Regions from separate parts of the Desemzia sp. C1 genome, predicted to be linked through region 3. Evidence: a T-box and tRNA genes for the amino acid it is inferred to sense, from the RefSeq annotation. Region 3 holds a T-box; the other regions hold tRNA genes.
The links. A T-box is a leader RNA that pairs with one kind of tRNA and senses whether it is charged. The one in region 3 lies ahead of tyrS (tyrosine--tRNA ligase), so its partner is inferred to be a tRNA-Tyr.

Region 1: it has a tRNA-Tyr gene. The T-box ahead of tyrS (tyrosine--tRNA ligase) is inferred to sense a tRNA for this amino acid. The anticodon was not compared.
Region 2: it has a tRNA-Tyr gene. The T-box ahead of tyrS (tyrosine--tRNA ligase) is inferred to sense a tRNA for this amino acid. The anticodon was not compared.

Annotation. Positions count from the first base shown of each region.
Region 1 covers NZ_JAJIZP010000003.1:611,813-621,954, forward strand. Annotated here, with positions in the region: gene LMF32_RS03325 (MalY/PatB family protein) at 1-692, shown strand, start outside; gene LMF32_RS03330 (DUF6320 domain-containing protein) at 726-1,391, opposite strand; gene LMF32_RS03335 (alcohol acetyltransferase) at 1,391-2,797, opposite strand; gene LMF32_RS03340 (alpha/beta hydrolase) at 2,825-3,748, opposite strand; gene LMF32_RS03345 (ISL3 family transposase) at 3,957-5,270, opposite strand; tRNA gene LMF32_RS03350 (tRNA-Leu) at 5,505-5,589, opposite strand; tRNA gene LMF32_RS03355 (tRNA-Cys) at 5,627-5,697, opposite strand; tRNA gene LMF32_RS03360 (tRNA-Gln) at 5,714-5,785, opposite strand; tRNA gene LMF32_RS03365 (tRNA-His) at 5,793-5,865, opposite strand; tRNA gene LMF32_RS03370 (tRNA-Tyr) at 5,883-5,963, opposite strand; tRNA gene LMF32_RS03375 (tRNA-Phe) at 5,969-6,041, opposite strand; tRNA gene LMF32_RS03380 (tRNA-Val) at 6,078-6,150, opposite strand; tRNA gene LMF32_RS03385 (tRNA-Glu) at 6,175-6,246, opposite strand; tRNA gene LMF32_RS03390 (tRNA-Ser) at 6,279-6,366, opposite strand; tRNA gene LMF32_RS03395 (tRNA-Ile) at 6,406-6,479, opposite strand; tRNA gene LMF32_RS03400 (tRNA-Gly) at 6,488-6,558, opposite strand; tRNA gene LMF32_RS03405 (tRNA-Asp) at 6,564-6,636, opposite strand; tRNA gene LMF32_RS03410 (tRNA-Met) at 6,673-6,745, opposite strand; tRNA gene LMF32_RS03415 (tRNA-Ser) at 6,782-6,871, opposite strand; tRNA gene LMF32_RS03420 (tRNA-Met) at 6,895-6,968, opposite strand; tRNA gene LMF32_RS03425 (tRNA-Ala) at 6,997-7,069, opposite strand; tRNA gene LMF32_RS03430 (tRNA-Pro) at 7,080-7,153, opposite strand; tRNA gene LMF32_RS03435 (tRNA-Arg) at 7,182-7,255, opposite strand; tRNA gene LMF32_RS03440 (tRNA-Leu) at 7,264-7,352, opposite strand; tRNA gene LMF32_RS03445 (tRNA-Gly) at 7,390-7,461, opposite strand; tRNA gene LMF32_RS03450 (tRNA-Thr) at 7,465-7,540, opposite strand; tRNA gene LMF32_RS03455 (tRNA-Lys) at 7,577-7,649, opposite strand; tRNA gene LMF32_RS03460 (tRNA-Val) at 7,651-7,726, opposite strand; tRNA gene LMF32_RS03465 (tRNA-Asn) at 7,811-7,884, opposite strand; rRNA gene rrf (5S ribosomal RNA) at 7,896-8,011, opposite strand; rRNA gene LMF32_RS03475 (23S ribosomal RNA) at 8,092-10,142, opposite strand, start outside.
Region 2 covers NZ_JAJIZP010000003.1:2,617,396-2,627,537, forward strand. Annotated here, with positions in the region: gene LMF32_RS13065 (phosphoenolpyruvate carboxykinase (ATP)) at 1-1,416, opposite strand, end outside; gene LMF32_RS13070 (hypothetical protein) at 1,955-2,140, opposite strand; tRNA gene LMF32_RS13075 (tRNA-Leu) at 2,266-2,350, opposite strand; tRNA gene LMF32_RS13080 (tRNA-Cys) at 2,385-2,455, opposite strand; tRNA gene LMF32_RS13085 (tRNA-Gln) at 2,470-2,541, opposite strand; tRNA gene LMF32_RS13090 (tRNA-His) at 2,549-2,621, opposite strand; tRNA gene LMF32_RS13095 (tRNA-Trp) at 2,641-2,711, opposite strand; tRNA gene LMF32_RS13100 (tRNA-Tyr) at 2,717-2,800, opposite strand; tRNA gene LMF32_RS13105 (tRNA-Phe) at 2,806-2,878, opposite strand; tRNA gene LMF32_RS13110 (tRNA-Asp) at 2,916-2,988, opposite strand; tRNA gene LMF32_RS13115 (tRNA-Val) at 3,003-3,075, opposite strand; tRNA gene LMF32_RS13120 (tRNA-Glu) at 3,100-3,171, opposite strand; tRNA gene LMF32_RS13125 (tRNA-Ser) at 3,191-3,280, opposite strand; tRNA gene LMF32_RS13130 (tRNA-Asn) at 3,327-3,400, opposite strand; rRNA gene rrf (5S ribosomal RNA) at 3,412-3,527, opposite strand; rRNA gene LMF32_RS13140 (23S ribosomal RNA) at 3,607-6,525, opposite strand; rRNA gene LMF32_RS13145 (16S ribosomal RNA) at 6,733-8,283, opposite strand; gene LMF32_RS13150 (glycoside hydrolase family 65 protein) at 9,102-10,142, opposite strand, start outside.
Region 3 covers NZ_JAJIZP010000003.1:1,186,365-1,196,506, reverse strand. Annotated here, with positions in the region: gene LMF32_RS06225 (IS3 family transposase) at 1-681, shown strand, start outside; gene LMF32_RS06220 (hypothetical protein) at 726-893, opposite strand; gene LMF32_RS06215 (ABC transporter ATP-binding protein) at 890-1,579, opposite strand; gene LMF32_RS06210 (GntR family transcriptional regulator) at 1,576-1,968, opposite strand; T-box leader at 2,197-2,421, shown strand; gene tyrS (tyrosine--tRNA ligase) at 2,483-3,763, shown strand; gene LMF32_RS06200 (GNAT family N-acetyltransferase) at 4,510-4,998, shown strand; gene LMF32_RS06195 (amidase) at 5,144-6,607, shown strand; gene LMF32_RS06190 (SDR family oxidoreductase) at 6,847-7,506, opposite strand; gene LMF32_RS06185 (helix-turn-helix domain-containing protein) at 7,597-7,812, opposite strand; gene LMF32_RS06180 (DUF6442 family protein) at 7,821-8,129, opposite strand; gene LMF32_RS06175 (IclR family transcriptional regulator) at 8,526-9,290, shown strand; gene LMF32_RS06170 (hypothetical protein) at 9,373-9,555, opposite strand; gene LMF32_RS06165 (NAD(P)H-dependent oxidoreductase) at 9,584-10,142, opposite strand, start outside.

The sequences.
Region 1 (10,142 bases), 570 kb from region 3:
AGTTGCTGTTGTTTTCCAATCCGCACAATCCTGTAGGCAGAGTATGGACAACAGAAGAATTAGCAAAAGTAATAGAAATCTGTAAAGCGAACGATGTGATCATCTTAGCTGATGAAATTCATCATGACTTAGCTATGCCTGGACACACTTTTGTTCCTATGGCGACGGTCACAAAAGAAGCAGCTTCTATCTGTATTACTGCCACAGCTGTCAGCAAATCCTTTAATCTCGCAGGATTGAAAAATTCTAACATCATCATTTCAGATGAGCAGTTAAGAAAACGATTCTTGGAAGATATGGAAATGGTCGGTCTAGACAGCGGCACTAATGTCGTCGGTTTGAAAGCCACTGAACTAGCCTATACTGTAGGAGAGCCTTGGTTGATTGAGTTTAAAGAATTGATCTGGACGAATCATCAAAAATTAAAAGCCTTTTTACATCAAGAATTACCTGAAGTAACTGTTTTCGACTTAGAAGGCACCTTTTTACAATGGCTGGATTTTAATGCTTTCGGCCTTTCAGCAGCAGAATTGGAGCGCATTATGCATGAAGAAGCTCTAGTCTTTGGAGATGAAGGGTACATTTTTGGGGCGGAAGGCAATGGGTTCGAACGGTTAAACCTTGCCGTTCCCACCAATGTCTTGATGGAAGCCTTGCAACGCTTGGTTGACACCATGAAAAAATACCGCTGACAGTCGTCAGCGGTATTCTTTTGCAGTCGGCTTTTAAATTTGCGCGCGTTTTTGCAATTCTGTTAAGATATCTTTTCCGTGTCTCCATATAATCCAAGCAAACATCAACATACTCATCAATAGAGACAGTTGTGCGGGAAAAGCCCATGTAGTCCAATTGAAAAACAAGAAAGTTGCCGGCAGAAATCCGAGCAGCGTAGCCGTTAAAAGATACAAGATATAGTCCCCGACTTTTAAGTGAACAATCCTGACCGCTATGAACATCGCTATGAAAGCACTGATACAAATGATCGGGATTGCATACGTTGTTGACCACGCACTCCAACCTGCCATGTAATCTAAATACACACACAAGAGAGACGTCGAAACGATCAAGTAAACAATTCCTTTAGCAATATTTCGCCGTTTGCGAATGATGATCAATGCAACGAGCCACAGACTCATGATGCCAAACAAAGAAATTCGCAGCGGACCTAACGGACTAGGAAAGAACAGCCCCAGTGTGAATACCACTAGAATAATCAGTAATGACAGCAGCATCAATCGTTGAATGACTTTCTTCTTATCAAATCGTAAAAGGACGTCCGGATAAGGACTCATAGAATCCACTTTGCTGTCTGCTTCCAGTTCTTGATGGCATAAAGGACATCGATCCCAATCTCCTTTGACGCTCACTTGACAATGCGTACAACGCTTCATCAAAAGTCCCCCCTTAATTCATCCGCTTGTGTTTTATTTGCAGCCAGCGTTACTTCTACCCCGGCAGAGGTCAGTTCTCTGACAAATTGTTGTTGGATATCCGTATCAATGAATGGGGAAGTAAATGAAATGGTCAACTGATCCCCATGGCTAATAACCGAAAACTGAGGTCTGACAGCAGAGGTATGAAAATAAAGTCTGTTGACATATCCATCAATCGATTGAGGAAATGCCACTCTGCCTAAGTTGGACATCGCTACAGTCAAGTTTCGGTTATTGGAGTAATTGATGATCTTTAATACCCCATCTTTTATCGGTCTCGGTATCACGCGATTTATTGGATTGTATTCATACGAAATCAATCGACTCAGTCTTCTCTCTAAGCTTTCCTTGCTTAACTGCTGGCTCATTTGCTTGGCCAACGATACACAAATTTCTTTTAGTTGGGGATCACGTTCTTGGGTGTACGTGTATTCTAATTTTACGGTACTAAAAAAGTTGCGGGCTGAATTGGATGGGTAAAATTGCCGCAGATTGACCGGCACAGAAATAGCTATAGTGTCTCTTATCTGAAAATCTGACTTGGATTTTCGAATGGATTCAAAAAATAGGGCAATCAAGTAAATGGTCAAGGTAGCTTCTTCTTGATGCGCTAAATGCAATATTTTTTTTACCGGCATTTCCAGTTCGATCACCTTTGTCCGGTTATCAGCTGTTTTTTCTCCTTTGATACGGTAAACTCGTCGTTTTTTTGTAGGGACAGTTCGATCTTTCAGTAAAGCACGACCGAATTTTTCCCCATATTTAAAAGCTGCTCTTTTGCTGGTCCTGGCAAAATTGCGCAGCGCAGACTGTGCAGACTCCGTAAAGGTTTGTTGTCCATTGTGACGGAAGTACGTTACGAAACTGTCTTCCAAATGATGAACTTTAGCTTCTATTTGCTCTTTCTTTATTACATCCAACGATTCAGGATAACGCAATAAAATATATTCCTTGATCAAGTCTTCAAAAAACCATAAAGCCCCTGTTCCATCGCTCAATACATGAAATACTTCTAAGTGGACCCGGTTTTGATTATAAATCACTCGAAACAACAACTCTTTTTGGTCAAAGTGATACAATTGCGAACATGGTGCTAAAACTTCCAGTGCCACTTTGGGGATGATTTCTGTATGCTGCAAATAATACCAAAAAATCCCTCTTCGCAACACACTGTGGTACAACTTATACTGCGCATAGGTCTGCTCTAAGGCTTTCTGCAAACTGATTGGATCTATTTTATCCTGCATTTCCGCACTCAAACGGAATACTTTGGTATCGGTCGTCGACATCGCAGCCAAAAAAATATTCGATGCATTATCTAAGCGTACCCATTCTTTTTGTTTCGGTTGTTCCTTTTGTTTCACCTGTTTCACCCCCATTAAGCGGTATTCCTATTCTCTATCCAAAAATGCATTGATCACTTCATAAGCTTCCACTACCGGTTCAACAAATGTAGGATACGTGATGAACCCGTGGACTATTTCTTTGATCCGATGGATAACCACATGATTCCCTGCGCTTTGAAGCTTCTCACCATAGGCTTCCCCTTCATCTCGTAAAGGGTCAAACTCAGCCGTAATGATCAGTGTATCCGGCTGACGGCTTAAATCAAATGCCATCAAAGGAGAGATATATGCACTTTGTCTGATTTCCAAATCAGGTGAATAGAGTTCCATATATTCTTGCATTTTTTTAGCAGTTAATCCATAATCATACCCATTTGTTCGTATAGACTCGAAAGGCGAATTTTCTGTATGATCCCAATAAGTGACGGGATACAATAAAATCTGTTTGGCAGGTACGATTTTTCCTTCATCACGCAATTTCAAAGAAACTGCCGCAATGAGATTGGCACCAGCTGAATCTCCTATCAACGTTAATTTGGAAGCATCCGCTAACCGTGTTAATTCCAAATGGTTCAATAAGACATCTATGACTTGGTAACAATCTTCCAGCCCTGCTGGGTAAGGATGTTCCGGAGCCAGACGATAATTGACTGAGTAAACTACCCTGCCAGTCAATTCAGCCATATTGATGCAAGTGGTCGTGTAGGTATCAATATTCCCCGTTACCCAACCTCCGCCATGAACAAAAACCAGTACATCTTCATGACGCTTTTCTTTCGGATGAAAAACTCTTACGGGTATGTCATGCGAGTGATTTTTAGAATAAATTTTGTGATCCAAAATAATGTATCCTTTTTTCGGTCCTTTTGAAAAAAGCTGCTGCATCTTGCGGACAAACTGATAATCTTCTTGCATATTGATTTTTGGAGAAGACATCAATTTGAGAACAAATTTAAAAAATGGATTCATGAGTGTGCTCCTTCTACAGCATCATACTTTTGGATGACTGTTCTGTTACCTGTTGGTTTTCTTTTATTTTACTAGAGATGGCTCTATTTTGAAACACACAGCTCAACTATTCGTATATCTTTTCTTCCGCTTACTCCCCTACCCAAACCGCTACGTTTTCTTTTTCGGTTCTTCGTCAAATAGGGTTGATGAGAAAATTTTACACAGACTAGGCAACTTGCTTAGTCTGTTTTTCTTTCTCCGGTAAATATAAGCGCGTCATTAATAAAATCCGATTACGGAAGTTGGTGTAATTTCGGTAACCGAACGCCGTTCGTTTTAGGACTTTAATTTTATTATTGATTCCTTCGATAGGACCATTTGTTAAATGGGGGTATTTAAACGTATTCTGGACAAGTTTGAGGTGTTTTCTCAACGTTCTGAGTACCCGTTGCAATCCTCTTGAAATGGGTTTGATTTTTGCTTGGTTGAGAACATATGTAAAGTGTTCCCACTGATTATTTGTTAAAGCGTAACGCAGATTTTGAATCACAGTATATGTTTCTTTTAAAGTTTCATTGAACGACATTAAGTAATCCACAATAGATTGCGTATTAGTTAAGTAATCGAAAAGCTTAAACTTAGCATACTTGGAAGAAGTTAACAGGGTTTCAGATTTTAAAGGCAGTTTCCAGTATCTTTTATATTTATTATAAAGACGGCCATCTTTATAGCGGTATTCATTCATGACGGTTACTCTGCATTTATTTAGCTCTCTGTTTAAAGCCTGAACGATATGAAAGCGATCAAAAATAATCGCTGCATTGGGAAAGAGAGCCGGAATTAATTGGATGTAAGGTTCGTACATATCAATCGTTACCGTCTTTACTTTTTTTCGGACAGGTAATGAGAACCGTTGGAAATAACGCAATAACTCACCTTTTTGTCTATTCGCTACAACATCTACAACCCTATGGGTCAGCGCATCACAATAAATAAAACTCATCGAAAATTTAACCGAGTTGACACTTTTAAATTCATCAAAACTGAGGTGATCCGGCAAAGAAGAAACCGGTCGAATTTTTAGTTTTTCAGCCGTTTGAATGATGACGCGATGCACCGTATTCCAAGATACCGAATGTTCTTCAGCAATCATTTTCACAGATTTTATTTTCGTTGCTTGATCGGCGATGTGTTGTTTGACACGAGTAGAGACAAAGCAGTCTTGATCGACAATAGCTGTTTGAGCAGTAAAAGCAGAGAGGCATTTTTTACAGAAGAAACGTTGTTTCTTTAACATTAAGTAGGCCGGTAGGCCAGACACATGCATTAGCGTTAGACGCGATGTTCTAGTGCCATTTTTTACAATAGAATAGTGCTCGTTTTTAGTCCCACATTCAGGACATCTTTCTGGAATATAGGATAACTGAGCATGATAAAACAACGAGCGTCGACCTTTATACATCTTTTCTTCAACGGTTTCTCCATCAAAATAAATATTTTTGTCTTTTAATTGCAGTGTATTTGCGATAAACTGTTGCATATGGACGTATCTCCTTTAATTTGGTTTGGCGATTAAATTATATCGGAGATACGTTCTTTTTTCATTACATACGAAAAAATACGGTTGGTGGAAAAATTATCCATCAACCGTATTTATTATAGAACCTCTTTTTCTATGGGGAGACTTATTTAATTTTAGGTAAAAAAAATACGTACTTCAAACTGAACAAGTTGTTAGTTTGAAGTACGTATTAAAGTCTATCGTTGTGTTTAATACCGGCGGCCGGAATCGAACCGGCACGCCCTCAACGGGCACTGGATTTTGAGTCCAGCGCGTCTACCAATTCCGCCACGCCGGCATGTGTTTTGCCTACAAATTTTATCACTTATAAAACAAGGCGGTAACCGGATTTGAACCGGTGATGAAGGTTTTGCAGACCTCTGCCTTACCACTTGGCTATACCGCCAAAATATATTAAAAAACTGGGCTAGCTGGATTCGAACCAGCGCATGAGGGAGTCAAAGTCCCTTGCCTTACCGCTTGGCTATAGCCCATTAAAGGGGCGACTGATGGGGATCGAACCCACGAATGCCGGCGCCACAAGCCGGTGTGTTAACCACTTCACCACAATCGCCATAATAAAATAAAAAATGGAGGGGGGCAGATTCGAACTGCCGAACCCGAAGGAGCGGATTTACAGTCCGCCGCGTTTAGCCACTTCGCTACCCCTCCAACAATGGCTCGGGACGGAATCGAACCGCCGACACCTTGAGCTTCAATCAAGTGCTCTACCAACTGAGCTACCGAGCCAACTTAGAAGTTTTCGTTTATGTATTCTGGAACCAATGGAGGTTAACGGGCTCGAACCGCTGACCCTCTGCTTGTAAGGCAGATGCTCTCCCAACTGAGCTAAACCTCCAAAGATAAGGTTGTTGCAAATAAATGACCCGTACGGGATTCGAACCCGTGTTACCGCCGTGAAAGGGCGGTGTCTTAACCGCTTGACCAACGGGCCAGTATGATAAATAAATTACAATGAACATAAAACGGAGAAGGAGGGATTTGAACCCTCGCGCCGCGTTAGCGACCTACACCCTTAGCAGGGGCGCCTCTTCAGCCACTTGAGTACTTCCCCAATCAACGAAAAAGTTTACTTAAATTTATGTTTATGCAATGGGCCTAAATGGACTCGAACCATCGACCTCACGCTTATCAGGCGTGCGCTCTAACCAGCTGAGCTATAGGCCCATAAAAAAAGCGGGTGAGGAGAATCGAACTCCCATCATCAGCTTGGAAGGCTGAGGTTTTACCACTAAACTACACCCGCATAAACGGTCTCGACGGGAATCGAACCCGCGATCTTCTGCGTGACAGGCAGACATGTTAACCCCTACACCACGAGACCTTTGTTGCTATTTTCTATTGCTTATAGAGCAATATATTGCGGGGACAGGACTTGAACCTGTGACCTTCGGGTTATGAGCCCGACGAGCTGCCAACTGCTCCACCCCGCGATAATATAAATGTTTCTACCCACAAAAAGTGAGTTAAGGAGGATAAGGGATTCGAACCCTTGCGTGCTTTTACACACCTGACGGTTTTCAAGACCGTTCCCTTCAGCCGGACTTGGGTAATCCTCCATGACTTAGGTAAGTATTAAAAGTAGCGGCGGAGGGGATCGAACCCACGACCTCCCGGGTATGAACCGGACGCTCTAGCCATCTGAGCTACACCGCCATAATTAAATTAAGAAAGGTTGTTACAATGGAGCCTAGCGGGATCGAACCGCTGACCTCCTGCGTGCAAGGCAGGCGCTCTCCCAGCTGAGCTAAGGCCCCTAGAAAGAAATCGGGAATACAGGATTCGAACCTGCGACCCCTTGGTCCCAAACCAAGTGCTCTACCAAGCTGAGCTAATTCCCGTATACTCTGTAACACTCTATAAAAGAGATGTACCCAGCAGGAGTCGAACCTGCAACCGCTTGATTCGTAGTCAAGTACTCTATCCAATTGAGCTATGGGTACAAAATAAATGGTGCCGAGGGCCGGAATCGAACCGGCACGGATATCACTACCCGCAGGATTTTAAGTCCTGTGCGTCTACCTGTTCCGCCACCCCGGCTTTAATGAACAAGTTATTGTTTCTAGCAAAACTAGAAAGCGGAAAACGGGGTTCGAACCCGCGACCCCCACCTTGGCAAGGTGGTGCTCTACCACTGAGCTATTTCCGCAAATGGTGCCGGCTAAAGGATTTGAACCCTCGACCCTCTGATTACAAATCAGATGCTCTACCAACTGAGCTAAGCCGGCTTATGTAATAACATAAGTAAGTAATTAACCTACTTATGAGTCATGCAGGATTCGAACCTGCGACCCTCTGATTAAAAGTCAGATGCTCTACCAACTGAGCTAATGACTCATGGTGGAGGTTAACGGGCTCGAACCGCTGACCCTCTGCTTGTAAGGCAGATGCTCTCCCAACTGAGCTAAACCTCCATAATGAAAACACAACAAATAACTAATCACTAATTCATTAATGATTAGTGCAGTTTTCTAGATTAACGATATACTTAATCAAGACTCCGCAAGCAGGACTCGAACCTGCGACATCGTGATTAACAGTCACGCGCTACTACCAACTGAGCTATTGCGGAATAAAAACTATGCGTGGCAACGTCCTAGTCTCACAAGGGGAAACCCCTCACTACCTTCGGCGCTAAGAAGCTTAACTTCTGTGTTCGGCATGGGAACAGGTGTGACCTTCTTGCCATCATCACCACACATATTGAGAACCTTGCGCTCTCAAAACTGGATTTGTCTAATATCGCATTCGTTCGGATCCGTTGAATCCACCTAAAATCTTGGTTAAGTCCTCGACCGATTAGTATTGGTCCGCTCCGCCTATCACTAGACTTCCACTTCCAACCTATCTACCTGATCATCTCTCAGGGGTCTTACTCACTTACGTGATGGGAAATCTCATCTTGAGGGGGGCTTCACGCTTAGATGCTTTCAGCGTTTATCCCTTCCACACATAGCTACCCAGCGATGCTCTTGGCAGAACAACTGGTACACCAGCGGTGTGTCCATCCCGGTCCTCTCGTACTAAGGACAGCTCCTCTCAAATTTCCTACGCCCGCGACGGATAGGGACCGAACTGTCTCACGACGTTCTGAACCCAGCTCGCGTACCGCTTTAATGGGCGAACAGCCCAACCCTTGGGACCGACTACAGCCCCAGGATGCGATGAGCCGACATCGAGGTGCCAAACCTCCCCGTCGATGTGGACTCTTGGGGGAGATAAGCCTGTTATCCCCAGGGTAGCTTTTATCCGTTGAGCGATGGCCCTTCCATGCGGAACCACCGGATCACTAAGCCCGACTTTCGTCCCTGCTCGACTTGTAGGTCTCGCAGTCAAGCTCCCTTCTGCCTTTACACTCTACGAATGATTTCCAACCATTCTGAGGGAACCTTTGGGCGCCTCCGTTACATTTTAGGAGGCGACCGCCCCAGTCAAACTGCCCGTCTGACACTGTCTCCCGACCAGATCATGGTCGAGGGTTAGAGTGGCCATACAGCAAGGGTAGTATCCCACCAATGCCTCCACCAAGACTGGCGTCCTGGCTTCAATAGCTCCTACCTATCCTGTACAAGCTGTACAGACACTCAATATCAAACTGCAGTAAAGCTCCATGGGGTCTTTCCGTCCTGTCGCGGGTAACCTGCATCTTCACAGGTACTATAATTTCACCGAGTCTCTCGTTGAGACAGTGCCCAAATCGTTACGCCTTTCGTGCGGGTCGGAACTTACCCGACAAGGAATTTCGCTACCTTAGGACCGTTATAGTTACGGCCGCCGTTTACTGGGGCTTCAATTCTGAGCTTCGCCGAAGCTAACCCATCCTCTTAACCTTCCAGCACCGGGCAGGCGTCAGCCCCTATACGTCATCTTTCGATTTAGCAGAGACCTGTGTTTTTGATAAACAGTCGCTTGGGCCTATTCACTGCGGCTGACCAATGGTCAGCACCCCTTCTCCCGAAGTTACGGGGTCATTTTGCCGAGTTCCTTAACGAGAGTTCTCTCGCACACCTTAGGATTCTCTCCTCGACTACCTGTGTCGGTTTGCGGTACGGGCTGTTTGTTTCTCACTAGAAGCTTTTCTTGACAGTGTGACATCAGAAACTTCGGTACTTAATTTCCCTCCCCATCACAACTCATCCTTAGAGAAGCAAGCATTTCACTCACTTCAAGACTCATTGCTTGGACGTGCATATCCAGCAGCACGCATTTCTTAGCCTCCTGTGTCCCTCCATTGCTCAAACAAAACAAACAGGTACAGGAATATCAACCTGTTGGCCATCGCCTACGCCATTCGGCCTCAGCTTAGGTCCCGACTAACCCTGGGAGGACGAGCCTTCCCCAGGAAACCTTAGTCATTCGGTGGACGGGATTCTCACCCGTCTTTCGCTACTCATACCGGCATTCTCACTTCTAAGCGCTCCACTAGTCCTCACGATCTAGCTTCAACGCCCTTAGAACGCTCTCCTACCATAGAACCAATGGTTCTATCCACAGTTTCGGTGTTATGTTTAGCCCCGGTAAATTTTCGGCGCAGGGTCACTCGACTAGTGAGCTATTACGCACTCTTTAAATGATGGCTGCTTCTAAGCCAACATCCTAGTTGTCTAAGCAACCCCACATCCTTTTCCACTTAACATAAACTTTGGGACCTTAACTGGTGGTCTGGGCTGTTTCCCTTTCGACTACGGATCTTATCACTCGCAGTCTGACTCCCGGACATGAATCAATGGCATTCGGAGTTTATCAGAATTCGGTACCCCGATAAGGGGCCCTAGTTCAAACAGTTGCTCTACCTCCATGATTCTACATTCCGAGGCTAGCCCTAAAGCT
Region 2 (10,142 bases), 1.4 Mb from region 3:
AAAATCTGGTTTAAAATCTTCAGTGACCATATACTGGATGTCTGTTAAATGTCCAAACTCTTGAAACTCAGCTGTATCATCAATAATAGATTCGATAGCACCTAGTGTAACCTCTTTAGGTATCTTATGATCTAAAAAGAAGCCTGTATTTAAGATGTAACAATCCGTTCCTAATTCTTCAAATAAATATTTAAAGTTATTGTAATCATCTATCAACGGATAAACTCTAAATGGATTAGCATAAGGCTCTATGACAAGTTTGTTGATGTCTACTCCTTTTTTCAATCGTTCAGCAGTCGTTCTCTTAGTAGCTAAGGTTGCTCCAAAGGTTGTGGCCAGAATCGGATCATTGATTTTCAATACCGGCGGCAAAGAGTCATCTTTCATGATCCAAAACACCGCATTAATCGGTTCTTCGAATTTGTCTACTCGGTTTGGTGTTGAATACCGTGATTTGATTGTTCGACCATTTCCATTGCGCAAATCTTCCGTCAGCAGTACTTTATTCCCATTTTCGTCTTGCGTCACACCAACGTTTTGAACCGTCACAAAATAATCCACTTCAGGATGATCCGCTGGATAGTCTTGAGTTTTATCAAAATATGCTGGTTCCAACGCAATAGAAGAACCATTTTTCAATGAAATGATAAAAGCATCGTCATGTAATACTTCTACTTCGTATTTATTATTGTGTTTAGCATGTGTTAAGGTCGATTTCCCAGATCCAGACAATCCAAAAAAGGCAGCCACATAACTTTCATTTTCTTTCAATACAAACTTTTTCTGACCACCATGACAAGAAACATATCCTATATTATGAGCAATATTCCAGGCTAATGTTAAAGTCGATTTCTTTAATTCTCCAAAGTAATTCATTCCAAGAATAATCGCGCAATTATGTGCAGAATCAAAGTAAGCTAATCCTAGTGGGTAATCAGGATGATGCCAATTTGCATCTTGGTAAATCAAAATGTCCCCTTCATTGATTTCTTTGGAATCCTTATATAGATCATTATAGAATTCATTAGTGACTTGAAAATTGAGCAACCAGGAATACAGATTGTTTTCTTGCCCTTTTGGTACAGTCAAATGAGCTTTTACCATGAATTCAGGATCTAATCCAACATAGGCTGTAGTCTTGTATCGGTTTGTTTTTGTTCCATCATAAATAGCATCCAGAACTAAAGTTTTCAACTTAGCATCTTCTTCGGGATTTTCTCCGTATATTCTTTTAGCTGCAGCGGTTCTTCCTACTACAGAATTCCCATTTTCTACGAGTATTTTAGCATTAGAAGGTAACCCTAATTTATCAGGAAATTTAACTGGCAAATCAGTAACTATTGTATTTATAGCATCATGAGCTGTTTGATAGGCTTGGTCTAACGAAGTTATTGGTTGGACGTTGTTGCTGTACATAGAAGTTTCAACAATAGAACGTAAGGGAGAAAATAGATGATTGGATCGGCGAATTTCGTTTTTTAAAAATCTATCTTTTGTTGACAATGGCTGCACCCCTAACTTTTTACAGTATTATGGAATCTTTTCACCAAACAACATGTTGATTTACTGCTCTTATTTCTTACATCAACTTTATTCACCTGCCTTTTTTCTAGAATCAATCAATGAAAATTCTTTGTCGAACTCTCACTGACACTTATATAACTTTGAATATATCTATTATATTTATACGTCTAATACACCCTCATAGTAACAGAAAACATCCATTATTAAAAGGGCTTACTTTTAAATTTAACAATTTTTGTGTTCCCTCTATTATTAATTACAAGTTCTAATTTTCATACTATAATGCTATCTCTTATGAACTTTATAGAACCTGTTTAAAATGACTAACACCTATTATAAAAATAGCCTATAAAAAAACCTTTAGAAGTCTATGTGACTACTAAAGGTTTTTAAAGTTTTAAATACAATGCCTTTTGATTCTTTTTTTATTTTACTCTTTTTTATCTTTATTTAAGGGATGATCTCCACTTTTTATTCTATATCCTACAAAAAGAATGTAGGCTCCATATAAAATTACAAAAACTGCCACAAAGGGTTGTATGGTCATAGCTACTGCTCCCAAAATTATAATCAGGCTGCCAACAATCATCTGCCATTTGCCAAGACGCTTATTCATCACCATAGTCTCCTCTTCTTTTTCTTACACCTAGTATAACAGAGCTTTACTATCGGTTGGAAAATATTTTATACTATTATGAAAATAAAAAAAACTGAACTCAGCGAGTTCAGTTTTTGCTTTGATACCGGCGGCCGGAATCGAACCGGCACGCCCTCAACGGGCACTGGATTTTGAGTCCAGCGCGTCTACCAATTCCGCCACGCCGGCATAACATAATGCAATTTTTCAATCTTTATAGATAAGGCGGTAACCGGATTTGAACCGGTGATGAAGGTTTTGCAGACCTCTGCCTTACCACTTGGCTATACCGCCATATTTTTAAGTAACTGGGCTAGCTGGATTCGAACCAGCGCATGAGGGAGTCAAAGTCCCTTGCCTTACCGCTTGGCTATAGCCCAAAAAAAGGGCGACTGATGGGAATCGAACCCACGAGTGCCGGCGCCACAAGCCGGTGCGTTAACCACTTCGCCACAATCGCCATGATTTAATTTAAACAACAGGGGTAGTAGGAATTGAACCCACATCGATGGTTTTGGAGACCATAGTTTTACCATTAAACTATACCCCTAAAAATGGTGGAGGGGGGCAGATTCGAACTGCCGAACCCGAAGGAGCGGATTTACAGTCCGCCGCGTTTAGCCACTTCGCTACCCCTCCAACAATGGCTCGGGACGGAATCGAACCGCCGACACCTTGAGCTTCAATCAAGTGCTCTACCAACTGAGCTACCGAGCCATATCTTTTAGGTAATACTATTCATTTTTTAAAATGACGGTCTCGACGGGAATCGAACCCGCGATCTTCTGCGTGACAGGCAGACATGTTAACCCCTACACCACGAGACCATAATTTGTTGCAATGGAGGTTAACGGGCTCGAACCGCTGACCCTCTGCTTGTAAGGCAGATGCTCTCCCAACTGAGCTAAACCTCCAGGTTTAAATAATAACCTTTTAAATGACCCGTACGGGATTCGAACCCGTGTTACCGCCGTGAAAGGGCGGTGTCTTAACCGCTTGACCAACGGGCCATGATTTACATTTTTTCAACGGAGAGTAAGGGATTCGAACCCTTGAGACAGTTTTCACCGCCTACACGATTTCCAATCGTGCTCCTTCGGCCAGCTCGGACAACTCTCCAGATTCAAGTATCCTTGGTACCCTATACATGAAAAATACTATGTAACTCCGCAAGCAGGACTCGAACCTGCGACATCGTGATTAACAGTCACGCGCTACTACCAACTGAGCTATTGCGGAATAAAAACTATGCGTGGCAACGTCCTAGTCTCACAAGGGGAAACCCCTCACTACCTTCGGCGCTAAGAAGCTTAACTTCTGTGTTCGGCATGGGAACAGGTGTGACCTTCTTGCCATCATCACCACACATATGAGAACCTTGCGCTCTCAAAACTGGATTTGTCTAATATCGCATTCGTTCGGATCCGTTGAATCCACCTAAAATCTTGGTTAAGTCCTCGACCGATTAGTATTGGTCCGCTCCGCCTATCGCTAGACTTCCACTTCCAACCTATCTACCTGATCATCTCTCAGGGGTCTTACTCACTTACGTGATGGGAAATCTCATCTTGAGGGGGGCTTCACGCTTAGATGCTTTCAGCGTTTATCCCTTCCACACATAGCTACCCAGCGATGCTCTTGGCAGAACAACTGGTACACCAGCGGTGTGTCCATCCCGGTCCTCTCGTACTAAGGACAGCTCCTCTCAAATTTCCTACGCCCGCGACGGATAGGGACCGAACTGTCTCACGACGTTCTGAACCCAGCTCGCGTACCGCTTTAATGGGCGAACAGCCCAACCCTTGGGACCGACTACAGCCCCAGGATGCGATGAGCCGACATCGAGGTGCCAAACCTCCCCGTCGATGTGGACTCTTGGGGGAGATAAGCCTGTTATCCCCAGGGTAGCTTTTATCCGTTGAGCGATGGCCCTTCCATGCGGAACCACCGGATCACTAAGCCCGACTTTCGTCCCTGCTCGACTTGTAGGTCTCGCAGTCAAGCTCCCTTCTGCCTTTACACTCTACGAATGATTTCCAACCATTCTGAGGGAACCTTTGGGCGCCTCCGTTACATTTTAGGAGGCGACCGCCCCAGTCAAACTGCCCGTCTGACACTGTCTCCCGACCAGATCATGGTCGAGGGTTAGAGTGGCCATACAGCAAGGGTAGTATCCCACCAATGCCTCCACCAAGACTGGCGTCCTGGCTTCATTAGCTCCTACCTATCCTGTACAAGCTGTACAGACACTCAATATCAAACTGCAGTAAAGCTCCATGGGGTCTTTCCGTCCTGTCGCGGGTAACCTGCATCTTCACAGGTACTATAATTTCACCGAGTCTCTCGTTGAGACAGTGCCCAAATCGTTACGCCTTTCGTGCGGGTCGGAACTTACCCGACAAGGAATTTCGCTACCTTAGGACCGTTATAGTTACGGCCGCCGTTTACTGGGGCTTCAATTCTGAGCTTCGCCGAAGCTAACCCATCCTCTTAACCTTCCAGCACCGGGCAGGCGTCAGCCCCTATACGTCATCTTTCGATTTAGCAGAGACCTGTGTTTTTGATAAACAGTCGCTTGGGCCTATTCACTGCGGCTGACCAATGGTCAGCACCCCTTCTCCCGAAGTTACGGGGTCATTTTGCCGAGTTCCTTAACGAGAGTTCTCTCGCACACCTTAGGATTCTCTCCTCGACTACCTGTGTCGGTTTGCGGTACGGGCTGTTTGTTTCTCACTAGAAGCTTTTCTTGACAGTGTGACATCAGAAACTTCGGTACTTAATTTCCCTCCCCATCACAACTCATCCTTAGAGAAGCAAGCATTTCACTCACTTCAAGACTCATTGCTTGGACGTGCATATCCAGCAGCACGCATTTCTTAGCCTCCTGTGTCCCTCCATTGCTCAAACAAAACAAACAGGTACAGGAATATCAACCTGTTGGCCATCGCCTACGCCATTCGGCCTCAGCTTAGGTCCCGACTAACCCTGGGAGGACGAGCCTTCCCCAGGAAACCTTAGTCATTCGGTGGACGGGATTCTCACCCGTCTTTCGCTACTCATACCGGCATTCTCACTTCTAAGCGCTCCACTAGTCCTCACGATCTAGCTTCAACGCCCTTAGAACGCTCTCCTACCATAGAACCAATGGTTCTATCCACAGTTTCGGTGTTATGTTTAGCCCCGGTAAATTTTCGGCGCAGGGTCACTCGACTAGTGAGCTATTACGCACTCTTTAAATGATGGCTGCTTCTAAGCCAACATCCTAGTTGTCTAAGCAACCCCACATCCTTTTCCACTTAACATAAACTTTGGGACCTTAACTGGTGGTCTGGGCTGTTTCCCTTTCGACTACGGATCTTATCACTCGCAGTCTGACTCCCGGACATGAATCAATGGCATTCGGAGTTTATCAGAATTCGGTACCCCGATAAGGGGCCCTAGTTCAAACAGTTGCTCTACCTCCATGATTCTACATTCCGAGGCTAGCCCTAAAGCTATTTCGGAGAGAACCAGCTATCTCCAAGTTCGATTGGAATTTCTCCGCTACCCACACCTCATCCCCGCACTTTTCAACGTACGTGGGTTCGGTCCTCCAGTGCGTTTTACCACACCTTCAACCTGGACATGGGTAGATCACTTGGTTTCGGGTCTACGACCACATACTCATTCGCCCTATTCAGACTCGCTTTCGCTACGGCTCCGTCTATTCAACTTAACCTCGCATGTAATCGTAACTCGCCGGTTCATTCTACAAAAGGCACGCTATCACCCATTAACGGGCTCTAACTATTTGTAAGCACACGGTTTCAGGTGCTATTTCACTCCCCTTCCGGGGTTCTTTTCACCTTTCCCTCACGGTACTGGTTCACTATCGGTCACTAGAGAGTATTTAGCCTTGGGAGATGGTCCTCCCGGATTCCGACGGAATTTCTCGTGTTCCGCCGTACTCAGGATACTGATCAGAGTGAAAGTCGTTTCGAATACAGGGCTTTTACCTTCTTCGGCAGTCCTTTCCAGGACGCTTCTTCTACGACGTTCATTTATGACTCTATGTGTTCAGTCCTACAACCCCAGAAAGCAAGCTTTCTGGTTTGGGCTCTTCCCGTTTCGCTCGCCGCTACTCAGGGAATCGAATTTTCTTTCTCTTCCTGCAGGTACTTAGATGTTTCAGTTCTCTGCGTCTACCTCTACTGACCTATGTATTCAGTCAGCAGTAACATCCTATTAAAGATGCTGGGTTCCCCCATTCGGAAATCTCTGGATCAAAGCTTACTTACAGCTCCCCAAAGCATATCGGAGTTCGTCCCGTCCTTCATCGGCTTCTAGTGCCAAGGCATCCACCGTGCGCCCTTAGTAACTTAACCTATCATTACTAAATTGGTATTACTTGTTTTATCTTACGATAAGAACATTAAAAAACTCATTTAAAACGCGGTGTTTTCTCGGTTTTCTTACTTAAATGTTTCTATTAGACAATATCCAGTTTTCAAAGAACAAAGTTCTGAGAGACTAAACCTCTCAAAACTAAACAAAGTAAAAGCGAACCGTGTAAAGTTCCGTTATATCCTTAGAAAGGAGGTGATCCAGCCGCACCTTCCGATACGGCTACCTTGTTACGACTTCACCCCAATTATCTGTCCCACCTTAGGCGGCTGGCTCCCGAAGGTTACCTCACCGACTTTGGGTGTTACAAACTCTCGTGGTGTGACGGGCGGTGTGTACAAGGCCCGGGAACGTATTCACCGCGGCGTTCTGATCCGCGATTACTAGCGATTCCGGCTTCATGTAGGCGAATTGCAGCCTACAATCCGAACTGAGAATGGCTTTAAGAGATTAGCTTAACCTCGCGGTTTTGCGACTCGTTGTACCATCCATTGTAGCACGTGTGTAGCCCAGGTCATAAGGGGCATGATGATTTGACGTCATCCCCACCTTCCTCCGGTTTATCACCGGCAGTCTCACTAGAGTGCCCAACTGAATGCTGGCAACTAATAATAAGGGTTGCGCTCGTTGCGGGACTTAACCCAACATCTCACGACACGAGCTGACGACAACCATGCACCACCTGTCACTTTGTCCCCGAAGGGAAAGCTCTATCTCTAGAGTGGTCAAAGGATGTCAAGACCTGGTAAGGTTCTTCGCGTTGCTTCGAATTAAACCACATGCTCCACCGCTTGTGCGGGCCCCCGTCAATTCCTTTGAGTTTCAACCTTGCGGTCGTACTCCCCAGGCGGAGTGCTTAATGCGTTAGCTGCAGCACTGAAGGGCGGAAACCCTCCAACACTTAGCACTCATCGTTTACGGCATGGACTACCAGGGTATCTAATCCTGTTTGCTCCCCATGCTTTCGAGCCTCAGCGTCAGTTACAGACCAGAAAGTCGCCTTCGCCACTGGTGTTCCTCCATATATCTACGCATTTCACCGCTACACATGGAATTCCACTTTCCTCTTCTGCACTCAAGTTCTCCAGTTTCCAATGACCCTCCCTGGTTGAGCCAGGGGCTTTCACATCAGACTTAAAGAACCGCCTGCGCTCGCTTTACGCCCAATAAATCCGGACAACGCTTGCCATCTACGTATTACCGCGGCTGCTGGCACGTAGTTAGCCATGGCTTTCTGGTTAGATACCGTCAAGGGACGAGCAGTTACTCTCATCCTTGTTCTTCTCTAACAACAGAGTTTTACGATCCGAAAACCTTCTTCACTCACGCGGCGTTGCTCCGTCAGACTTTCGTCCATTGCGGAAGATTCCCTACTGCTGCCTCCCGTAGGAGTCTGGGCCGTGTCTCAGTCCCAGTGTGGCCGATCACCCTCTCAGGTCGGCTACGCATCATCGTCTTGGTGAGCCATTACCTCACCAACTAACTAATGCGCCGCGGGTCCATCTACAAGTGACAGCCGAAACCGTCTTTCTTCTTTCTGCCAGGAGACAAAAAGATCTATGCGGTATTAGCATCCGTTTCCGAATGTTATCCCCCGCTTGTAGGTAGGTTACCCACGTGTTACTCACCCGTCCGCCACTCTTCTTTCCCGGTGCAAGCACCGGTAGGAAGCGTTCGACTTGCATGTATTAGGCACGCCGCCAGCGTTCGTCCTGAGCCAGGATCAAACTCTCATATAAAGTCGTCACCCGAAGGTGACTGCTTAATGATGCTTGAAGCTCATTAATTGATTGCTAGCGAATAATTATTCACTAATGTTGTTGTTTCGGCACTTGCCGAAACTCCTTACACGTTTGGTTCGTCTTACTTTGTTTAGTTTTCAAAGGTCTAATTTTGTGTTGCGTTGCCTCAGCGACAACTTCTTAATACTATCATCGTTCCAACTTAGTGTCAACAGTTATTTCAACTTTTTCTCAGACACTTTGCATCAACAACTTCGTTAGTATATCAACTTCTCATCGTTGTGTCAATAGTTATTTCGAATATTTTCTTTTTTTATTGAATATTTATCCAAAACGCGAGAGACGAGCTCTCTTACCTATCAACTCTTATGAGTTTAACTTATTTTGTATATTGTGTCAATACTAAAAATACAAAAAATGTTTTTTCATCAAGTAAACTCTTACAAGTCTTCCCTGACGACATTTAATACTATATCAACTTTTCTGTATTTGGTCAACTATTAATTAAATTAAAAATACAATTAGTTGAAATAGCGAACAATTACCAGTTATTCTAATACGAATATATATACATTTATCATTTTCCAACCAGTATAACTCTACTAAAAACGTTTATGTTCGCTTTTCTTTTTACTTTAATATTCTACTACGAGATAAATTTTGTTTTCACAGCTCTATTCTCAATGCATCTCAATTTCTTTTTTGAGAACAGAACAGCGGATAAAAGTAAATAAGCTCAAAAAGAATCTTACATTATCCCTAAGATTTCCTTCTAAGCTTATTTTTATCACGATATTGTTTACTGCAACACTATTTTATTTGACTGAAGTTGATACAGCATCTTCTAATCGTTCTTTTTTATCATACAATCTGATTTCTAACGGTTCTCCTTCTTTTAATTGAACCGTTACAACACTTTTTGTTACTTGGACTTCTAATAATCGACCACGGTATTTTACCAAAAAGCTGTAACTTGACCAATTCGGTGGACAGAAGGGTTTGAATGCCAACTCTTCGTTAGCTGTTCTCATACCAGCGAATCCTTGAACGATAGCCAACCATCCTCCGCTCATAGAAGTGATGTGCAATCCATCTTCTGTATCGTTATTGTAGTTATCCAAATCCAATCGTGCAGTTCTAGCATAAAATTCAACAGCTTTTTCTTCTTTCCCTAATTCAGCTGCCAAAATAGCGTGGATAGCTGGTGATAAAGAAGACTCATGTACTGTCATAGGCTCATAAAAATCAAAGTTTCGTTCTTTTTCTTCTATACTAAACTCATGATTCAAGTAATATAGTCCTTGAAGAACATCTGCTTGCTTAATAAACGGCGAGCGCAAAATTTTATCCCAAGACCAGTTTTGATTGATCGGTCTTTCATCCGGACTTAGTGAATCTACGGTTTGTAAATCTTTATCTAAAAATGTATCGTGTTGAACAAATACGCCTAATTCTTCATCGTATGGATAATACATCCGTTCGATAATATCTTGCCATTGTGCTACTTCCTCTTCGCTGATCTCTAGTTCTTCTTTCTTAACGGGAGAGGCTTTTGCTAAGCTTTCAATTGTGTAACGCAGTGTCCATGTCGCCATTTTATTCGTGTACCAGTTATTGTTTATATTGTTCTCATATTCATTCGGTCCAGTAACACCATGAATCATATAACTATTCTTTCTTTTAGAAAAATGAACGCGATCAGCCCAAAAACGTGATATTCCTACTAGGACTTCAATCCCTTTCTGCTGCAAGTATGAATCGTCTCCCGTGTAGTTCGTATAATTGTAAATAGCGTAGGCGATTGTTCCATTACGATGGATTTCTTCGAAAGTGATTTCCCATTCGTTATGGCTCTC
Region 3 (10,142 bases):
AACGGCTATTTTGTTTCTGAAAAGACAGTTGGCCGCTATATGAGCGAAATGGGCTTACGCGCTATTCCAAGTGAACCCTTTATGATTACAACAGATTCTAATCATTCTCAACCTATTTTTGAAAATCTTCTTCACCAAGATTTTGAGACCAATCAGCCAAATGAAGTGTGGGTAACCGACATGACCTATGTTTGGACCTGGGAAGGCTGGATTTATTTAGCCGCTATTTTAGATTTGTATTCGCGTAAAGTAGTAGGCTGGCACATCGCAGACCATATGCGGACGGAAGTGCCCATAAGGGCACTTAAAATGGCCGTTGACTTGCGCAAACCAGGAAAAGGTTTGATTCACCATTCTGATCGAGGTAGTCAGTACGCTTCAAAAGAATATCGAAAAGCTTTGGAAGCTTTTGAAGCTGTTGGCAGTATGAGCCGAACAGGCAATCCCTATGACAATGCGTGCAGTGAATCGTTTTTTGCGACATTGAAAAAAGAATTGGTTTATCGCAAACAGTTTAAAACAAAAGCTGAGGCAATCCAAACCATAAACTGGTATATTTCTGCATTCTATAATGAAAAAAGACGGCATTCCTCCAACAACTATCTTTCGCCTAATCAATATGAACGTCAACAACCTAAAATCGTTCTTGAAGCGACTATTCCTTCTCTTCAAAGCGTTTGATTAAATAGATTACTGTTTTTTTTAATGGCTTGTGTCTAGTCTTTTTATATAAATTTTTGACTATTTTGGTGTCCATTTTCTTGACAGAGGTCCACATTTGTCGTAACAAATACGCCAATCAATTGAATAAGTGCTGTTAATACAGCTAATGTTGCATAAATTGGAGCAAAACGGTTGAATTCAAACCGAACTAATTTGACAAAGTTTTTCATGGTTGGTACACCTCTCTCATGACATCTACGACTGATTTACCCTTCTCTTCGCGCATTTCTTCTGCATTAAATTCGGTAACGACTTTCCCATTCTCAATCAAAACAGCTTTGTCGATCAAATGTTCAATGTCGCTGATTTCATGAGTGGTGATCAAAACGCCTCTATTTTCGACTAAATTGCTGGTAAATACGGACGCTATTTGTTCTCGGCTGAAAATATCGATTCCTGAAAAAGGCTCGTCCATCAGTAAGTAATCCACATCCAAGGCCAATCCCAAAACCATATTTACTTTCATCGTATTTCCTTTAGATAACTGAGAAATTTTATCTTTGGCACTCAATTTGAAAAAGTTCAACAATTCTGTCGCTCTTTCCTGATTCCAAGAGGTATAGAACTCAGCCATAAACTCCATCGCCTCTTGAATCGTCATAGAAGGCATCATCGTGATCGCATCTGGAAAGAACGCAATCGTTTCATAGGTCTCTTTATCCAACGCTTTTCCATCAATGAAAATTTCTCCTTTTTCTAGAGGAGTCAAATTCATGATCGCTTTTAATATCGTCGTTTTCCCTGAACCATTTGTTCCGATCAAACAAGTGATTTCTCCTTTATTTGCCGTAAAAGAGATTCCGTTCAACACTTTTCTTCGTTTGTATTTCTTCTCTAACTGTCTGACTTCGATCATTCGTTGTCGCCTCCGTTTTGATTGGCTTCCAATAGGTACTGTTCTTCTACTTTGTCTTGTATTTCTTTCAAAGTAACCCCGATTGGCTTAACAGCCGCAATAAAGTGTTCTACCGCATCCAACATTAGTTCAGACCGGACTTGACCTAAAATAGATTGATCTTCTGTGACTCTGCTTGGCATATTTCCTTCTGTATACAATAAGTTTTCTTCCTCCATTCGTTTGAAAGCCCTCTGAACTGTGTTGGGATTGATTCCTAATGTGTTAGCTAATTCTCTTCTGGACGGCATTTCATCTCCAGGCTGCAATTCGCCTGAGGCTACTTTTTCTTTGAAATGACGAACCACTTGCAAATAGACCGGTTCTCTTTGATTAAACATCTCTGACATGGTTTCAGTCCCTCCTTTTTCTGTATTAACCACTTAATACACCATAGTTAAAGTAGTGTACTGCTCACTTAATACACCTCTTGATGTGTATTATATGCTTAATACACTAAAACTGTCAACAAATTATTTTACTTTTTCTGCAATTGACATTTTGAGGGTAATTTTCTATACTGAACTTAACTCTTGTAGTTATAAATTTATAAGTTTATAACTCTCTTAAATATTCTAACTTTTGCGATGAAGGAATACAGTAGAAGTATTGTCCCTGTTTTATAGAGAGCTGATGGTCGCTGCAAATCAGCACACACAATACATCGAATTACACTCTGGAGCAACTTGATTAACCTCAAGCGCGATACTGGCGATACTAGTACTGAAGAGGCAGCGAACTCCTATAAAGGAAGTTTGTTTGCAAATTGGGTGGTACCACGGAAACTAACATTCGTCCCGATGAAAAGACACGTTCTTTTCATCGGTTTTTTTTGTGCAAAAATATAGAAAAGGGGCAAACAACATGAACATTATTGATGAATTAGAATGGCGCGGAGCCATCAACCAACAAACTGATGAGGCTGGATTGCGCGAATTGATCTCAGAAAAAGAAATCGGTGTCTACTGCGGAATCGATCCGACTGGAGGCATGCATATTGGCCACTTGATTCCTTTTATGATCTTAAAAAGATTCCAACTAGCCGGCCACAAACCCGTTATTTTAATTGGCGGAGCGACAGGCTCGATTGGAGACCCAAGCGGAAAATCAGAAGAACGTGTTTTACAGTCGACAGAACAAGTTCAAGCAAATATCGAGAAGTTAACAGTACAAATGCAAAAATTATTTGATGCAGGAAAAGATGAAAAATCGATCCGTTTAGTCAATAACTTAGAATGGACTGAAAACTTAACCCTGTTGGACTTTTTGCGCAATGTCGGAAAAAGCTTCAACGTTAATACGATGTTATCTAAAGATATCGTAGCAAGCCGCTTGGAAACTGGGATTTCCTTTACTGAATTCACTTACCAAATCTTGCAGTCTATGGACTTCTTACACTTATACCGCAATGAAGATGTTCAATTGCAAATTGGTGGAGCAGATCAATGGGGAAACATTACTGCTGGTCTAGAATTCATTCGTAAACAAGAAAGTGCTGAAGCTAAAGCATTCGGTCTAACGATTCCATTATTGTTGAAAGCTGACGGGACTAAATTTGGAAAAACTGCCGGCGGAGCTGTCTGGTTAGATCCAGAAGAAACAACTCCTTACGAATTCTACCAATTCTGGTTGAACCAAGATGACCGTGACGTCGTTCGCTACTTGAAATACTTTACTTTCTTGAGCCAAGACGACATCAATGATTTGGCTGAACAAGTAGAAACTGAACCGCATAAACGTGCTGCTCAAAAAACATTGGCACGTGAAATGACTTTATTCGTCCATGGTGAAGAAGCTTTAGCAGATGCTGAAAAAATCACTGCTGCTTTATTCTCAGGCGAAGTAAAAGACTTAACTGCTAAACAAATCGAAGAAGGCTTCAAAAACATGCCGACTTTCGAAGCACCAAAAGAAAAACGCAACATCGTAGAATGGTTGGTTGACGTTGTCGGCATCGAACCATCAAGACGCCAGGCTCGTGAAGATATCAAAAACGGTGCCATCTCCATCAATGGCGAAAAAGAAACCGACGTAGAAGCCATCATCAAACCAGAAAACTCATTCGAAGAACGCTTCATCCTAGTCCGAAAAGGCAAGAAAAAATACTTCCTGGTGAAACTAATAGAGAGTGGAGAAAAGCGTTAAGCCTATCGAATAGAAGAAAAGATCAACTGACAGGTGCTTTTTACCTGACAGTTGAGCTTGGCTTATAGGCGTATAGGCTGCTTTTTGCAGCTCGTTTTAAATCAGAGAGCGGAGCGAGGCGTTTAGCTTACCGAATATAAGAAGAAGCCAGCCAGTTGATGCTTTTTATCAACAGGATGGATTCAGCTTATATACGCGTAAGCTGCCTCGCGTAGCTCGTTTTAAAGTAGAGAGCGGAACAGAGCGTTAAGGATTCCGTAGAGTTCGAATTTCACCTTTTCATTGGGTGCTTTTCCCGATAAAAAGGTGAAATCGAAATCATAGGAAGCCTGCTTTTCGCAGCTCGTTTTAGAGCAGAGAGCGGAGCGAGGCGTTAAGCTTACCGGATATAAGAAGAAGCCATCCAGTTGATGCCTTTTATCAACAGGATGGTCTTCAGCTTATAGATGTGTAAGTTGCCTCGCGCAGCTCGTTTTAGAACGGAGTATGGCGTTAAGCCTACCGAATAGAAAAATTAGCTGCTACTCTCACAATTCCAATTTTTGGGATTAAAAACGAGGAAGCAGCTACTTTTATAGGTTTTTGGTGATAAAAGATATCTCTCTAACAAAACCAGAGGCTTGCACTCCATTCTTGTGAGTGAGAAGGCTTCTCTCTAACAAGTTTCTCCTGTTTTCACCAGATTTTGTTAGTCAGACAATAAAACATTCATTCCCTACCCAACTTTTAAAGGAGATGATTACCATATGATTCAAATCAAAACAGCTCAACCTGCTGATGCGCATGCATTAGCTGAGCTAGCTCGTATCATTTGGAAAGAGCACTATACTTCTATTCTTGGAGAAGAACAAGTTCATTACATGTTGGAGACGATACAGTCCGAACCAGCTATCCAACAAGATCTTGAAAAGGGAAAAATCTATTGGTTGGTTCAGGAAGATGGTCAAGATGTTGGTTATGTCAGTTACGAATTGGAGGAAAACACTCTTTTCTTGAGCAAATTCTATCTGACAGAAGCTGCTCGCGGTAAAGGTTTGGGGCGTTTTTTATTTGAAAAGCTGAAGGAAGTTGCGGCAGATCAGAGTAAACAGTCGATTGAACTGACGGTCAATAAATACAACGCTCCTACAATAAAGGCGTACCAAAAAATGGGCTTCGAACAAATTCGAGAACAAGTCGCAGACATTGGGAATGGTTTTGTGATGGACGATTATGTTTTTAGGTATAGTCTTTAAAAACAACTTTGCTTATTTAGTGGATATCTGCAGCTGCAAGCGGCTGGATATCCACTTTTTTTGACTCATTTTTTGCCCTGTACGTTCTTTTCTCAAATCAGGAATGCTACACTAAACAAGAATAATTTCAGAAAAGAGGGATTTTGTGAGCATTCTTAATCGTGAAGAAGATGGTTTATTTTACGCAGAACAATTACAAAACAAGGTCATTTCTCCAAAAGAATTGGTAGAACAATGTTTTCAAGTCATCGAAAAAGAAAATCCAGCATTAAATGCTGTGATTCATCAACGCAAAGAAAAAGCGTTAAAAGAAGCGGAAGAACGAGACTTCAGCGGTAAACCGTTTGGCGGCATCCCAATCCTGGTGAAAGGGTTGGGGCAATCTTTAGCTGGCGAGCCTAGTACATCAGGGTCACATTTGCTGAAAAATTCTGTGGCTGCTCAAACGAGCCACTTCACTCGAGCTTTGATTGACGCAGGGTTTATCGTAATTGGACAAACCAATGTACCAGAGTTCGGCTTTAAGAACATCACTGAACCAGAACTGTATGGACCTTCACGCAATCCTTGGAATACTGATCACTCACCAGGCGGGTCTAGCGGCGGTGCAGCGGCGGCCGTGGCTTCGGGTATGGTGCCGATTGCCGGTGCCAGCGACGGAGGCGGTTCTATTCGGATTCCAGCTTCATTTACTGGATTGGTCGGCTTGAAGCCTACACGTGGGCGAACGCCCATCGGTCCCGGATCTGGTCGAAATTGGCAAGGGGCTTCGATTAGCTTTGTACTGACCAAATCGATCCGAGATACTGCCGCTATGATGGATGTACTGCAAACTATCCAACCAGCCGCAGCTTTCCAGACTCCACTTTTTACTGAAGGATACATGAATCATTTGCACTATGCACCTAAAAAAACGTTTAGGATCGCTTACTCTCTGGAATCTCCTGTACTTTCCAAAGTCAGCAAAGAAGCGCAACAGGCAGTTTTGAAAACCGTTGAATGGTTAAGAGCTCAAGGGCATTCAGTTGTTGAAAAAACACCTGAGATCGACGGGGTACATTTGATGAAGAGCTATTACGTCATGAACTCGGGCGAAACAACAGCAATGATGGGAAATATCGAGTCCGCCCTTCAGCGCAAATTGACCATCAACGACATGGAATTGGTCACATGGGTTTTATACAATGCCGGAAAAACCATTTCTGCTGCTGCTTACTCTAACACATTAAGCACTTGGGACCAAGCTGCTGAAGTCATGGCGAATTTTAATGAGTCATTTGATTTATTCTTGACTCCTGCCACAGCTGACAGCGCTCCAAAAGTCGGGACAGACTGGCAAGATGAAACAATGTTGGAACGCATGCGCAATATCACTGAAGTCGACTCCACAGAGCAGCAGCAAGTTGTCTGGGACATGTTTAGTGAAAGCTTGCCGATCACGCCATTCGGCATGCAAGCCAACTTGACTGGGCAGCCTTCGATCAGTTTGCCGGTTCATTTGACCAAAGACGGACTGCCTCTTGGAGTTCAATTCACTGCTCCTAAAGGCAGAGAAGAATGGCTGCTGGCGATTGGGCGCGACATGGAAGCCGATGGACAGTTTATTTAATAAAAAATCTAGGCCGCAAACGTATATCAACGTTTGCGGCCTAGATTTTTTCTCTTTGAAATGGATCTATTAGTCAACTGAAGTATGAAATCAGCTTCACTTGATTAATAGAATAGGTCTATTGATTAAGTGAGCAGTTATTGAGCCTCCATTTGACTAATAGACCAGTCCTATTAATCAAGTGGAACTTTTAAAACATTCCGGTTGATTAATAGATCACCTTATTACCATAATCTCTTCTATAGTTGGTCTAATGCTTCTTCAATCGACTGTTCGCCAGACACTAAGTCGAAGGCTTTATAGTATGTTTTCTCATTGTCTAAGCTCTCGAACACCACTTTAGCCACGTCTTCACGCGGAATAGTCCAGTCGTCCGAATCAGCCAACTGCATATTGTCAGACACGACCACTTTGCCTTTGCTTGCGTCATCTGTCAGACCCCCAGGACGAACGATCGTATAATTCAATCCGCTTTGCATCAATTCTTTATCCGCATAGTATTTCGCTACATAGTAAGATTTGATTTCTTCATTCCATTTCTCGCGTTGATCTGCACCAAATGCACTCACCATCAAGAATCGATCCACACCAACATTTTTGGCTGCTTCAATGACTTTCACCGCACCATCTAAATCGATCAGCAACGTTTTATCTGCCCCAGTGCTGCCGCCAGAGCCTGCTGTAAAGACTACTGCGTCAGTTCCTTTGACTGCCTCTTCCAAATCGCTCACAGAGCCTTCTAAGTCTCCCAAGTGAGTTTCGATACCGTTGCTTTCCAGTTCTTTTGCTTGTTCCTCTTTTCGGACAAATGCTCGAACAGAATGTTTCTCACTTTTATTTAACAAGTCGACCAATTGTTTTCCTATTTTTCCATTTGCTCCCACTACTAATACTTTCATGTATGCAATCTCCCTTCGAGTCTGATTCTTTTTCAACCTTAACACAAAAAGTAAGTAGAATAAAAAGGTGTGCTTCGTATGTAGGATCTCTTAAAAATAAAACAGCTCTTCAAACCTTTTGTCTAAAGCAATGCACAAAATCAGAGCAAGTTTCGCTGTAGGGTTAAACTGCCCCGTTTCAACCGAACTGATCGTATTTCTGGATACTCCTATCATTTCAGATAACTCTCTTTGGGACAATTGCTGCTCTTTTCTAGCTGCTTTTATATTATTTTTTAAAACCAATTCTTCCTTTTCCAAATCCATTTCTCCCATTATAAAGTTTGTAAAACATACCAGATAAGAAAAGCTGCGCACAAAAAACTATTTACTATACTAAAGTATAAAATCCCCTTCTCTTTTCTTAAACGATATCGTAAAAATCCTCCGGTCGCCATGAATGCAAAAAGCAACGCCGTTATATCACCAAAAGGCAAGTTATTGAAAATTTGATACATCATTATTAATAATGCTAAGAAGCACAGTGCGTAAAACCCTTGGTCATCTGCATGCTTATTTTCATAATTTTTCCCTTCATCCTTGTTTTCAGTGCGGTACTTGTTCAGTATTTCTTCTTTATCCATTTCATTCCCTCTTTTCGCCAAGTTTACTTGTCAAATACATCTTATACTTGCCAAGCATACTTGTCAACAAAATCAAAAAAACACGCATTCAGCTGACCAAGTACGTGTCTTTCTTGCAGGTTAATTGTCTTATACATAGTTTCAATAGTTTATTTTTACACAAAAAAGAACCACAGTTGTTATACAACACAAACTGGAAAGGTCTAGTTGTTTTTCGTTTAATCGCTTCCAGCGACTGTTGTCACAAATAGTTCATATGCTTATTTTTACATACTTGATACGAGATGGATTTCTCAAACTCAACTTGTACAACTAAAAGTTATCTCATATAATAAAACATGTCGTGAAAGAGTCATTCGGGTAATCAAGAAATTAACTTTTAAAAGGAGTAATAATATGACGAATAATTCCACTGGTGGGGTACAAACAATAGATAGAGCCCTGACCATTCTAGAAACCCTTTCCAATTATGATAATTTAAGTTTAATGGAGATAAGCGAAAAAGTTCAGTTGCATAAAGCTACGACACATCGTTTAATCAACTCTCTATTGCAAAACGGGTACATTGAAAAAGACCCGACAACCAAAAAATACCGTATCTCTTTAAAATTATTCCAGTTAGGGAACAGACGAGTTCAAAATATCGATTTTTTGAATGTTGCTAAAAGCATGATTCGTCAGTTGTCTCAAGAAATTAATCAAACTGTTCATTTAGTTATAGAAGATGATCATGAAGTTTTATATATCGATAAACACGATGCTCAGCAATCAGATACTCGCATGCACTCTAGAATAGGAAAGAAAGCTCCTATGTATTTAACTGCTGTAGGAAAAGCCATTCTGGCTACTAAACCTAACAGTGCAATCATCGAGTATTGGGAGCAAGCAGATATTCAAAAGAAAACAAAAAATACCATTACAGATTTAGATGCTTTTTTAGCTGAAATGGAAACTGTCCGCCAGCAAGGTTATGCTTTGGATTACGAAGAAAACGAAGTGGGTATCGTCTGTATCGGTGCTTCATTTGCTAGTTACAAAGATTTAGCCGCTGGAGCTATCAGCATTTCTCTGCCTGTTTCAGAAATTGAGAAAAAAGATCAGTATATTGCTAAAATAGTGGAAACAACCAGAAAAATATCTAATTTATTAGGTCATTTCTAGTCGTTCATCAAATAAAAATACTCCGCAATGGACTATTCTATGTCAATTGCGGAGTATTTTGTTAAAAGAATGAACTAAACCGTTATTCGCTCCAATTTCTTGGACTCCATAAGGTTCCATCCAGTTCTCCTTCCATTTGTTGGATACGCACTGTCTGTTCTTGAATCAAACGCTTAGCTGCTGCTAACAGTGCTTTTTGCTTATAGTCCCGACTCATTTCAAAAGCACGTTCCAGTTCTTGAATCATCCATTCGTTTTGATCCATCTCATTCTCTCCAATGCTTCTTCGATTATTAGGAATTCATTTCATCTAATACCATTTTTAATCCATCTATCGTATCTCGATTTTCTTCAATAAGATCTACTGCATGCTGCATCAGCAGTTCATCTCCTGGAGCTAAGGTTTCTTCTGGTGTTTTTTCCAACTCTTGAATGATCCATTTTTCCCGAGTCGCTAAACTGTCATCTGCTTCTCTCGTAACAGCTTGCTGATAATCGATCAGTAAGGTCATTTTCTGTTCTTCTGTCATATATGGAAATTGGTAAATCACAAACGGCTTCAAGTAAGTCATTCCAGTTTTCACTGCAACAGCTTGAAAAGGTTTCGTTAATTCGTTGATACTGAAGACTTCTTTGCCTCCTGCTTGGTACTCGCTTTCCTTGATCCCTACAGATAAAACTAAACCGAACTCTTTTCCATTCAGTGCATGTCCATTTTTACCATAAGCAAATCCATACGTCAGTACTTCATCTTGCCATTGCTTCAATAACGGCGGCGAGCTGTACCAGTAAAATGGAAATTGAAACAAGATACGGTCAAATTGTTTCAACAACTGTTGTTCTGCTGCTACA